DNA from 2 places in the Desulforamulus ruminis DSM 2154 genome. Region 2 is predicted to be linked to the other one. Evidence: predicted binding sites of a transcription regulator. Region 2 holds the regulator's gene; the other holds the start of a gene.
The links. Region 2 encodes LexA, which represses DNA repair genes until DNA is damaged. Its sites were predicted from a motif close to CNAACANNTGTTNG; they were not measured.
Positions count from the first base shown of each region.

Region 1 (5,225 bases), 1.0 Mb from region 2:
AGGTATTGGTTTTATCATTGGTTTTATCATCGCTTTACTAATTGGCATATTATTGTTACTTGCTTTCCTGTTACTTTTTTAAGTTGATAAGTAAAAAAAATAAAGAGATCATGTCCCCCGGATATCCGGGGGTTCTTGTTGAGACGCATAGCTTGTTTATACTGGCTGCTAACCATCAAATTTGCAGGTCTCTGGATAATTTAAAGAGTTTTTTAAAGAATTAATGTTACACTATATTTTTGCAGAATCCATCGCAGTATAATAAAATCAGATAAGCCATTTTTAAAAATGAAGTTCTTTTTAAAGTCAAACAGGGGCAGGCATATGCATCATTTAATGAGTCACTTAAATAACATGGAACGGGTCCGGGCTGCAATTCAAGTAATAAAAACAGCCCTAAGTGCAGGTATGGCTTGGGAGTTAGCCATATTAATAACACATAACGATTATCCTTATTTTGCACCCTTGGCGTCTGTTTTGGTAGGACAAGTAACCATTGCCGATTCGCTGCAAAAAGGAATCAATCGGACCATTGGCGTTATTGGCGGGGTTTTGGTCAGTATGTTCATCGGTCATTGGATTCCATTAAATGCTCTTTCGGTTTTTCTGGTTGTTCTTATGGGGATGGCCCTTTCAACCACTCTTCATATGAATGCGCAAATTACCTCGCAGGTTGGAGTTAGTTCCCTTCTGGTGCTTGCATTTGGTCAGGAAGAAGCATACATAATGGGCCGCATTATTGAAACCATTTTAGGTTCAGCCGTGGCCATCGGAGTAAATGCCATTATTGTTCCACCCAATGAAGTTCCAACAGCAGAAAAACAAATATCGAAACTAAGCTTGGAATTAGCGGCCATGCTCAAAAAGTTGGGCTATTTATATGAAAAAAATGGGGATCCTTCAGAAGCACTGGTGGAAACAAGAAAATTGGCATCAAAAATGGAAGCAGCTTCTCAATCTTTAAAACTGGCCAAAGAAAGTCTAAGATATAGCCCTTTCTACTTTAAGCGGAGAGAGAAACTCAAACATCTTATTTTGGGAATGGTTCGACTTGAACGTATTACCATAGAGGTTCGCGGAATTGCAAGAGCCTTGTGTGACCTGGAAGATACTTTAGAATTCAGGGAAGGAATTGTAAAAATTACTGAAACAACAGCAAAATCTATTGAACGCTTCGGGGAAGCTGTTATTTCCCCGGGTAGAAAAATGGAACAGCGTTTAAAGGATGCCATTAAAAAGGCCCGTATTCAGCAAATGCTCTGTTTATCCGGTCTTAATATAAGCAAATCCATTCACATCGGGAGTATTCTTACAGATTTGCACCGAATTCTTAATGAAGTTACTTTATTCATAGAACAGGATTGTTCATTCCTTGAGAATAAAGGACCGGGGCTTTCGCCCCGGGAGTTTTAACTAGTTTGTTTTAAAGGGGTTCTCTTCTTGATGATCCTGACTTTCTGATGAACCAAGCAATCGCTTCAGTGCCTCGGCATCAAAATACTGTTCACCACAGGACTGGCACTCCCAGTAAGTCACGGGCACATGTCCCGATTTACCACCGGTTGAGTATTCTGCAGTTACCTTCTTTTTATTCATGATGCCTCCACATTTAGGGCAGCCGTCTTTCATTTATCAATCATCCTGTCATTAAATTTTTACAACATCGTATCACATAAACCGGTTTTAAGAAACCAAAACTCCGGAGTTTTCACTAGGGCTCTGGTAGGAGATTTCAGAGAAAAACGCCACTGCTTACTCCTGCCGCCCTACAAACTCCCCGCAGGCCATCGGTTGCTGCCGGCCTTTTTTTATCATTTCTTCCAGGGACTCTTTTCCCAGCAGCAGGATTAAATCAAGAATCTCTATATGCTCCGGCACCCTTTTCGCACCGGAACGATAAGCTTTTATTTCCGTTACACAGATTTTTCGGGCTTCCTGCCGACCCATTACAGTGACGAAAAATTTGCACTTCTGGCAGGAATTACGAAACTTTTCTCCGGCAGCCGGCACCATCATACGGTGTCCACCGTATAGACGATTTGCCCGATAATAATTTTTAACCTTTTCTTCCATAGTATACTCCTTCATGAGTCAGTGATATGGCTCTTTTAATACTTCCTGAACCCCACCGGGAACGGATTTCATCCGTCACCCGGTCAATTTGTTCCTGCTTCTCTCGGTATTCAAAAAGATCCAGTTGCTTTGCCTGCATTTTTATAAGACCGGATAAGCTTAATCCCACCAGCCGCGCACCGACGTTTTCTGTCCAGAATTGCTTCAACAACTGTACGGCACCCTGAAATATTTCAGAGGTGATATGGGTGTACCGAGGCAACCTGCGGGAATGAGTTTCCGTAACAAAGTTAGGGTCTTTAATGGTTAAATGGACGGTTCTGCCGATGCACCCGGCTTTACGGACCCGTTCCCCCACTTCTTCGGCAAGCTCCCAGATGACCACTCTAATGGGATGGTATCCATAGTAATCCCTGGGCAAGGTAATCTGATTGCCCACACTTTTGACGACCTCTAACCCGCTGGGATCCAACGGGCTGTGGTCAATGCCCCAGGCGGAAAAATGGAGAATCTTCCCTATCAGTCCGTATTGTTTCTCTAAAATTTCCACCGGTAGATAAGCAAGATCCTGGATGGTCTGCACACCCCGGGCAAGAAGCCATCGCTCAATGCGGTGACCCACCCCAAAGAGCTTCCGCACCGGCAGTGGCCAGATAACCCTGGGCCAGTCCTGCGGGGTGAGGGAAATAATTTTGTTTGGTTTCTCCAATTCCGCCGCCATTTTTGCCAGCAGTTTGGAGGAGCCGATACCAATGTTTACGCCTACGCCAATCTCACCATGAATACGCTGCTGGATGGACCGGGCTATATCCAGGGGAGAGCCAAACAGGTTTAGACATCCTGTCACATCCATAAAACTTTCATCAATGGAGTAGGGCTCTACCAAATCACTAAATTCTCTTAAAATAACATTAATCCGGGAAGAAAAAGAAGCGTAATCCCGGTGAGATGGAGCAATGAAAACGGCCCGGGGGCATCTGGACCGTGCTTCTGAAATAAGCATGCCAGTTTTCACTCCAAAGGGTTCTTTGGCCTCAATGCTGGCAGCCAGCACAATGCCGGTGCGTTTGGCCGGATTACCCCCAACAATGACCGGCCTGCCCCGGAGAGCCGGGTCCATAGCCTGATGTACCGAGGCGAAAAAGCTGTTTACGTCACATAATAAAATGGTTTTCATCTTTCACCACCGGTTAATAAAGAATTATGGATAGGATTATACCAAACATACGTTCTTAATTAAAGAGGAAATATCCGGTAAATAAAAAAACCCTTACCACTTGGTAAGGGCCAGACTGTCAAAGAACCTCGTTTCAAACGAAAGAAACGGGGTTCTTGATATAAAAGAGAAAGAAGTGAAGAGAAGAGAGAAAAGAAGAGGAAGCTTTAAACTTCCACATGGCCAATTTTTTGAGATTCATGGCAGCAAATTTAAGCCGGACCCAATTGCTCACCTGGTCCAGGCCCCGATAGGGAGTATAGCGCATGGCATATTTCTCTTTGGCATCTGCAAAGACCCGTTCAATGGTCTGACTTCGCAGGGCATAGGTCTCTTTCCCCAGCGGCGAATGCCGGACATCCTCTGCGCGTTCCAGATAATCCTGCCACACATGACGGGTGACTGTCTTTTGGCCGCTTCGGTTCCCGACACACCGTTCCCGGGTAGGACACTTTTCGCATCGGTAGCTTCTGCTCTTGTATTCCCGATAGCCGTAACGGTTGGTGGTGCAATAGCTCAGAGGCTTGTATTCCGGGCAGAGGATCTGATCGTAATATTCATCGTAGACATATTTGTACCATTCATGGTTTCCCTTTTTAGTCACCGGTCGTTTATAGGGTAAGGACGGCACCCGTCCATCATCAAAAATTCTTTTGCAGATCCAGGGCGTTTTGTATCCGGCATCGGCGGTGATCACTTGGATTTGAGGATAACGTTGCGTCACTTTTTCATAGACGGTATCAAAGACCACACTGTCATGGACATTCCCGGCCGTCACTTCCACTTCAAGCACAAAGTTATGCCGGTCGCATACCGTGTGGGCACTGTAGGCAAAACATTGCTTATGCTCTCCTTTGTGGAAAACACCACTTTCCGGATCGGTTGTGGATTGGGTAAGGATCTTTTCTTTGGGGCTGCCGCTGGAATCGTCGTCATCAAAGGGCTTTTTACCATGGGCCTTCCGGTCGGCATTGATCTCTTGTCTCAGTTGCTGTTCATAGACCCGGGCGGCGGTGGGAATGGCCTTTTTTACTTTCTTTTTGAGGTTGGCATTGGCTTTGATATGGGTCGCATCAATAAACACCACTTCCGGCTTTAGGTATCCTGCTCGCTCTGCTTCGTAGAGGATCCAGGTGAAGATTTGTTCCACGGTCTGGGGGGTGTAGCGCTGCTTGAAGTTGTAGCTGATGGTAGCAAAGTGCGGAATGGGTTCATTGAGGGTATAGCCCAGGAACCAGCGGTAGGCGATGTTCATTTCGATGTCTTTTACGGTTTGTCGCAGCGACCGGATCCCGTACAAATGCTGGATCAGAACCATCTTAAACAGCACCACCGGATCTACGCTGGGTCTTCCGTTATCCGGGCAGTAGAGTTCTTCCACCAGATCATAGATTCTTGTAAAATCCACGCTTCCGTCGATCTGCCTCAGCAAATGATCCTTTGGAACCAACAGGTCTGTATTCACGATTTCCATTACGTTGCGTTCTAGTTTCTCTCTTTTAAGCATCTTTCCATCACCCATTCCATTTTATCAAAAAAGGCCGGCCATTGGCCGACCTTTTTTGACAGTCTGACCCTTACCACTTGGTAAGGGCTATATCTACTCAGCTTGATCTTCAGAATAATCAATTCTCTCTAACCCAACCTCGGTCAGGATTTTGTTAACCAGTTCTTCAGACATTTAAAATCCCTCCTTAACAGTATAAAAACAAAAAGACACGAATTTTCGCGCCTTTGCTCTTCATAAAGAATGCTTCATTGCATCTTACATTTTTTCAATTTTAACAATTATAACAACAATCTCTCTAAGTTTCAATTGTCTGCCTCTAAGAATACACAATACTTGTAAAAAACTTCGGTCCCGACGAACCTTTTAATTGGAACCGGCTTCCACACTGAATCTTTCCAGCAATTTGGAGGCGATTGCCGCCAAGGG
Region 1 covers NC_015589.1:986,874-992,098, reverse strand. The annotation lists gene DESRU_RS19765 (FUSC family protein) at 289-1,413, shown strand; gene DESRU_RS04890 (YgiT-type zinc finger protein) at 1,414-1,629, opposite strand; gene DESRU_RS04885 (hypothetical protein) at 1,753-2,073, opposite strand; gene DESRU_RS04880 (DNA polymerase IV) at 2,057-3,250, opposite strand; gene DESRU_RS04875 (IS1182 family transposase) at 3,384-4,796, opposite strand; gene DESRU_RS04870 (bile acid:sodium symporter family protein) at 5,163-5,225, opposite strand, start outside.
Region 1: DESRU_RS04880 (DNA polymerase IV) is a predicted target of LexA. The motif match lies at 3,293-3,306, and genes of this name have one in related genera.

Region 2 (5,225 bases):
TTTAAAAATAAAAACCCGATATTTCCGGGTTCTCAAGGTTTTTTCTTTCTAATTTTTAGAATAATTCTAATTGTTAGAAGTAAGAATATGGTATTTTTTAATTTTATTATACAAGGTAGCCAAGGATATGTTTAAAAGAAAGGCTGCTTGCTTTTTCCCCGCAACGGTATGCCCACATATTTTAAGCGTCCTTTCAATCATTTGTTTTTCCAGGTGATCCAGCGCCATAATCTCTCCCCGGTTGGAATCCTGAACGGGCAGGCAGATTCCCAGATGCGGAACCAGATCCTTATAGGTTAGTTCCTGTGCTTCCAATGACACCATGATTCTTTCCATGACATTCTCCAACTCCCTGATGTTGCCGGGCCAGTTATAGGAACGCAAGGCATTTAGACTTTCTTTAGTTAACCCGGTTACTTTTTTGCCCAGCTTGCGATTTAATTTGGTAATCAGGTAATTGGTCAATTCCACCAGGTCGCTGGTTCTTTCCCGGAGGGGGGGCAAGACAATTTCCACCACATTTAACCGGTAGTACAGATCCTCTCTAAATTTCCCCTCCCTGACCAGATGTTTTAAATTTCTGTTAGTAGCGGCAATAATCCTTACATCAATGGGGTTGGTCCTGGTGTCGCCGACCCTTTCAAATTCCCGCTCCTGCAGCACCCGAAGCAGCTTGGCCTGCAGCAAAAGGTTCATATCGCCAATCTCATCCAGAAAGAGTGTTCCTGAGTGGGCCAGTTCAAATTTACCAATTTTATCCTTCATGGCTCCGGTAAAGGCGCCGCGAACGTAACCAAACAATTCGCTTTCCAACAAAGCATCGGGTATGGCCGCACAATTTATGGCGATAAAGGGCTTTTCCCTCCGGGGGCTGGCGTGATGAATGGCATGGGCAAACAGCTCTTTACCGGTGCCGCTTTCCCCTAACAGCAAAACCGTGCTGCAGCTTTTAGCCGCCATGGTTGCTATTTTAATGCAATCTTTCAGGGCCGGACTGCTGCCAATAACATGGTTAAAAGTGTATTTGCTTTCGGTAACCTGACCAAACTTGGTGGAAAGATCCCGGATAATACTGGTGCTTCGTTTTAACTCATCGGTTAATTTAATAATATCGGTAATATGCTGAAAGATTACCACCGCCCCCAGGGTTTCCTGGTTGACAATGATGGGCACCGCGTTGGAAATAACCTCTGCATTGCTGCCACCGACCTTGGTGCGGTAGCCGCTGACCGGCTTGCCCGTGCGCAAGGCCAGAGCCAAGGCGCCGTCAGGGGAAATATTATAAATATTTTCCTTGGTTCTAACTTCAAAGGGAATGCCGGTAATCCGGCAAAAGGCGGGATTTACATAAATGATATTGCCTTGCGGGTCTGTCACCTCAATGGCTTCCTGAACGGAATCCAATATGGCTGAAATCATGATCAAAGGCAGCAATCCAATCCCTCCCCTTCCTTTTTATATTCGCTTGAAGCAATTAAAACCCTTCCTAAAATTCCAATCCAATTGCGAACAAATGTTTTGCTTAAAGCCCTGATAAATGTTATAATATACCAGAATACATAGGAGTGATTGAAAGGCGTGATAGGAATATGTTAAGCTCCCGTGAAGAAGACGTATTAAAAGTCATCATAGAAAACGTTAAACAAAAAGGATATCCTCCGTCCGTTCGGGAAATTGGAGAAGCCGTCGGGTTGTCCTCCAGTTCTACCGTTCATTCCTATTTAAAACGTTTAGAGCAAAAGGGATACTTGAGAAGAGATCCTACCAAGCCCCGGGCCATTGAGGTTATCGGACTGGATTATGAACGGGAGACACAGTCTTTCAGTAAAACCATAGAAGCGCAGGCGGATAATGAAGAGTTGGTAACGGTGCCGCTGCTGGGCCAGGTGGCTGCCGGGGTGCCGCTGCTGGCAGTGGAAAATTTCGATGATCAACTGACCCTTCCTCGCTCCTTTACGGGCTTTGGTGAATTTTTTATGTTAAAGGTGCGTGGGGATAGTATGATTGAAGCGGGAATTCTGGAAAATGATCTGGTTTTGGTCAGACGGCAGGAAGCGGTAAATAACGGGGATATTGCGGTGGCCTTGCTGGAAGACGAGGCTACGGTGAAGCGCTTTTATAAAGAAGAAAATATCATTCGCTTACAACCGGAAAACAGTTTATTATCGCCCATTTATGCCAAAGAGGTTAAAGTCCTTGGCCGGGTGATCGGTTTAATGAGAAAAATATAAAGGTCCCGTTAAGATATCTCATAAAATGGGCGCACATGACGCCCGTTTTTTGAGATAGGATTAGGACTTCCGCTACCTTTGGCTGTTACAGGCACTCCTCCCTTTAGTTGATCCGGGGAAATACTAGACATAAAAAAGGCCCTCCATTCGCCTAACTGCCATTGGAAGACCTTAAATTAGTTACCTGCCTTTACAATAGGCGGGTAATTAATGTATTTTACCTACCGCCAAATGTGTCTAAGCTAATTTAGACTTTTAGTGCTCACCGCATTCAGCATGATGCCGGTGCTCATGACAAACCGCTCCGGTTGAACGAAGTGTTTCCTGTAGATACTGTTCTGCTGCGGTTCTGGCGTTTCCTGCTGCCCCGGTAATCACTTCAATGCCCTTTTCGTTGAAAATATCTATCGCGCTGCCGCCCATGCCTCCGGATATAATAACCTTTACACCCATATCGTTTAAGAAATTCGGCAGAAAACCGGGTTTGTGTCCGGGATTTGGAACAGATTCGCTTTTTATAATCCGGCCCTTCTCCACCTCAAAAATATAAAAATTTCTGCAATGTCCAAAATGTCCGGTTACCAGTTCTTTTTCGCTTGCCACCGCTATTTTAGTCATCTCTTTCCCTCCATGTTTTCTAATATTTTTTTGCAACAGGACCAAACCCGTTGCTTGTCAAACCATTCGATCAGTTCTTCGGGTCAATAGGAATCTAGCCCGTACTTTACTTTCTGGTTGTGTGAGGCGGCAATTTCCTCATTGCGGCTCTCTTTAGACCACGGATTGGTGTCGTTTTCCAGAGGCGGATTGATAGATAAAGATCTCTAACCAATCCCTTGCCCCTGTATCGACATGTTCATACGCCGTCGACGTCGCTTTCCTTGTAGAGTAGCGCTATTGCCCGATTAAAAACTTCTCTTACAGCGCGCCCCGCCGCGCAGTCAATTTCGACGATGGCCTGCCCATGGTTAACTGCCCTAACCGCTTGCTTGTCAAACGGGATCCTGCCGGTAAAGGGCAATCTCCGTTTCATACAAAATTCCATGATTTTTTCTGAATTTTCTTTATTAGTGTCGTACTTGTTGATACAAACCGCTGTTTTTGTCCCGAAGCCCTCCGCCGTTTTAACAATGCGTTCCATATCGCTAATGCCCGATACGGAAGGCTCCGCCACAATTAAAACCATATCCACTCCGCTCATGGAGGCGATGACGGGGCAGCCGATGCCGGGCGATCCATCGATTATTGCCAGTTCAGCGCCGGGCAAGGCTGCTTTCATCTGCTTTTTTACCTCCGTAACCAACATTCCGGAGGTTCCGCTGCCCATCTTAAGCCGGGCTGTGGAGAACGTCCTGCCGTCACCGGCGTGCAGCATTAATTCGCCCGCAACGGCGGGCACAAGAGAGACAGCATCCGCAGGGCAAACCGCCTGACACACCCCACAGCCCTCACAGGCATATAAATCTATTTTATATGCCGCGCTGCCTGCCAAAATAGCGCCAAACCGGCAGTGCTGTCGGCATCGGCCGCATGAAGTGCAACGGCTTGGATCAATTTCGGCTTTGGACAAGCCGAAATAGTCCGTTTGTTTTGGTTCGGACCCATGTCCCAGGAGCAGATGAAGGTTGGGGGCGTCCACGTCGCAATCGGCATATGCTCTTGCTCCTGAAAGGGTAATGAACGCACCGGCAATAGTTGTTTTTCCGGTGCCGCCCTTACCGCTGAGAATAAGCAGTTGCTTCACGGCGCACCTCCTTGGTCACAGCTTCAAGCAAATAGGAAAATGCAACCCAGTACTTTCCCTCTTCCCAAGCAGCAATCTTCGCATTTGAATTCAATGCGCCAAGCTCTACGTCAAAAGGTATCCTTCCTAAAATTGGAATTCCTTGTTCTTCGCAGAACGTCTCCGATGGATTTTCACCATCTAGGCACTTGTTAAGTATCGCGCCGTAAGGCTTATGAAACAACTTGACCAACTCGTGGACCATACTAAGATTGTGAACGCCAAACAAGGTCGGCTCCGCCACCAATATGCAATAATCCGCGTCTTTGATGCTTTCCATGACAATACAGGCGCTGCCGGGCGGACAATCGATAAATACAGGCAGCTTGTTTTCGGATTTGATCTCAAAAAGCAGCCTTTTGATAATGGGTATACCGGTGGCCTCGCCGGTATTTAATACGCCTGTCCTTACCGCAACCTGGCCCGAGACGCCTTTTTGTATTTTACCAATACTTTTTTCCCGTTCTGTAATTGCTTTTTGCGGGCAGATCAGCATACACCCGCCGCAGGAATGACACACTTCTTCAAAGACGATCACATTATCCCGGACATAAGCCAGCGCGTTGAACTTGCAAAAATCCACACAAGCGCGGCATCCGGAGCAAAGGGTAGGGTCGATTTTGGGGATCGGCACCGTGATTTCCTCTTTTTGAATGTTCTTTGGCTTAAAAAACAGATGCCCGTTGGGTTCCTCCACATCACAGTCAATATACAGCGCCTTCCCGGATGCTGCGGCGAGATTTACCGACACCAGCGTTTTTCCGGTTCCACCTTTGCCGCTCAGGACGGCGATCCTCATGCTACCTGTTTCCATGATGATGAAGCCCTGCATGGATTTCGGAAAGCGGAAGCAACTCACCGTTAATAAAAGCGTTTAGATTGTTCACAGCGGAACCGGAAGCCGTCTTGTACAGTTTAATGCCGGCGGTCCTTATGACCTCGGCTGCATTTTCTCCACAGCGCGGAGTAAGCAATGCGTCTGCTTTGCTGTCCACGATGTTCTGTGCCGCCTTGATCCCCGCGCCGCCCTGACTGGCCGCAGCGCCATTATCAATATAGCGGCTCTCTTTTGTCTCGGTATTGTAAACAAGAAAGTACGGAGAGCGGCCAAAGGATTGACATACGTCGGAGTTCAAATCTTTTTTACTTACGGGTATTGCTATTTTCATGAAATCCCTCCGTTTGCTTAGTATTCAAATAATGGTTGATGG
Region 2 covers NC_015589.1:2,010,786-2,016,010, reverse strand. The annotation lists gene DESRU_RS10155 (sigma-54 interaction domain-containing protein) at 67-1,434, opposite strand; gene lexA (transcriptional repressor LexA) at 1,590-2,231, shown strand; gene DESRU_RS10145 (NifB/NifX family molybdenum-iron cluster-binding protein) at 2,487-2,849, opposite strand; gene DESRU_RS10140 (ATP-binding protein) at 3,088-3,975, opposite strand; gene DESRU_RS10135 (nucleotide-binding protein) at 3,947-4,813, opposite strand; gene DESRU_RS10130 (NifB/NifX family molybdenum-iron cluster-binding protein) at 4,815-5,183, opposite strand; gene DESRU_RS10125 (iron-sulfur cluster assembly scaffold protein) at 5,158-5,225, opposite strand, start outside.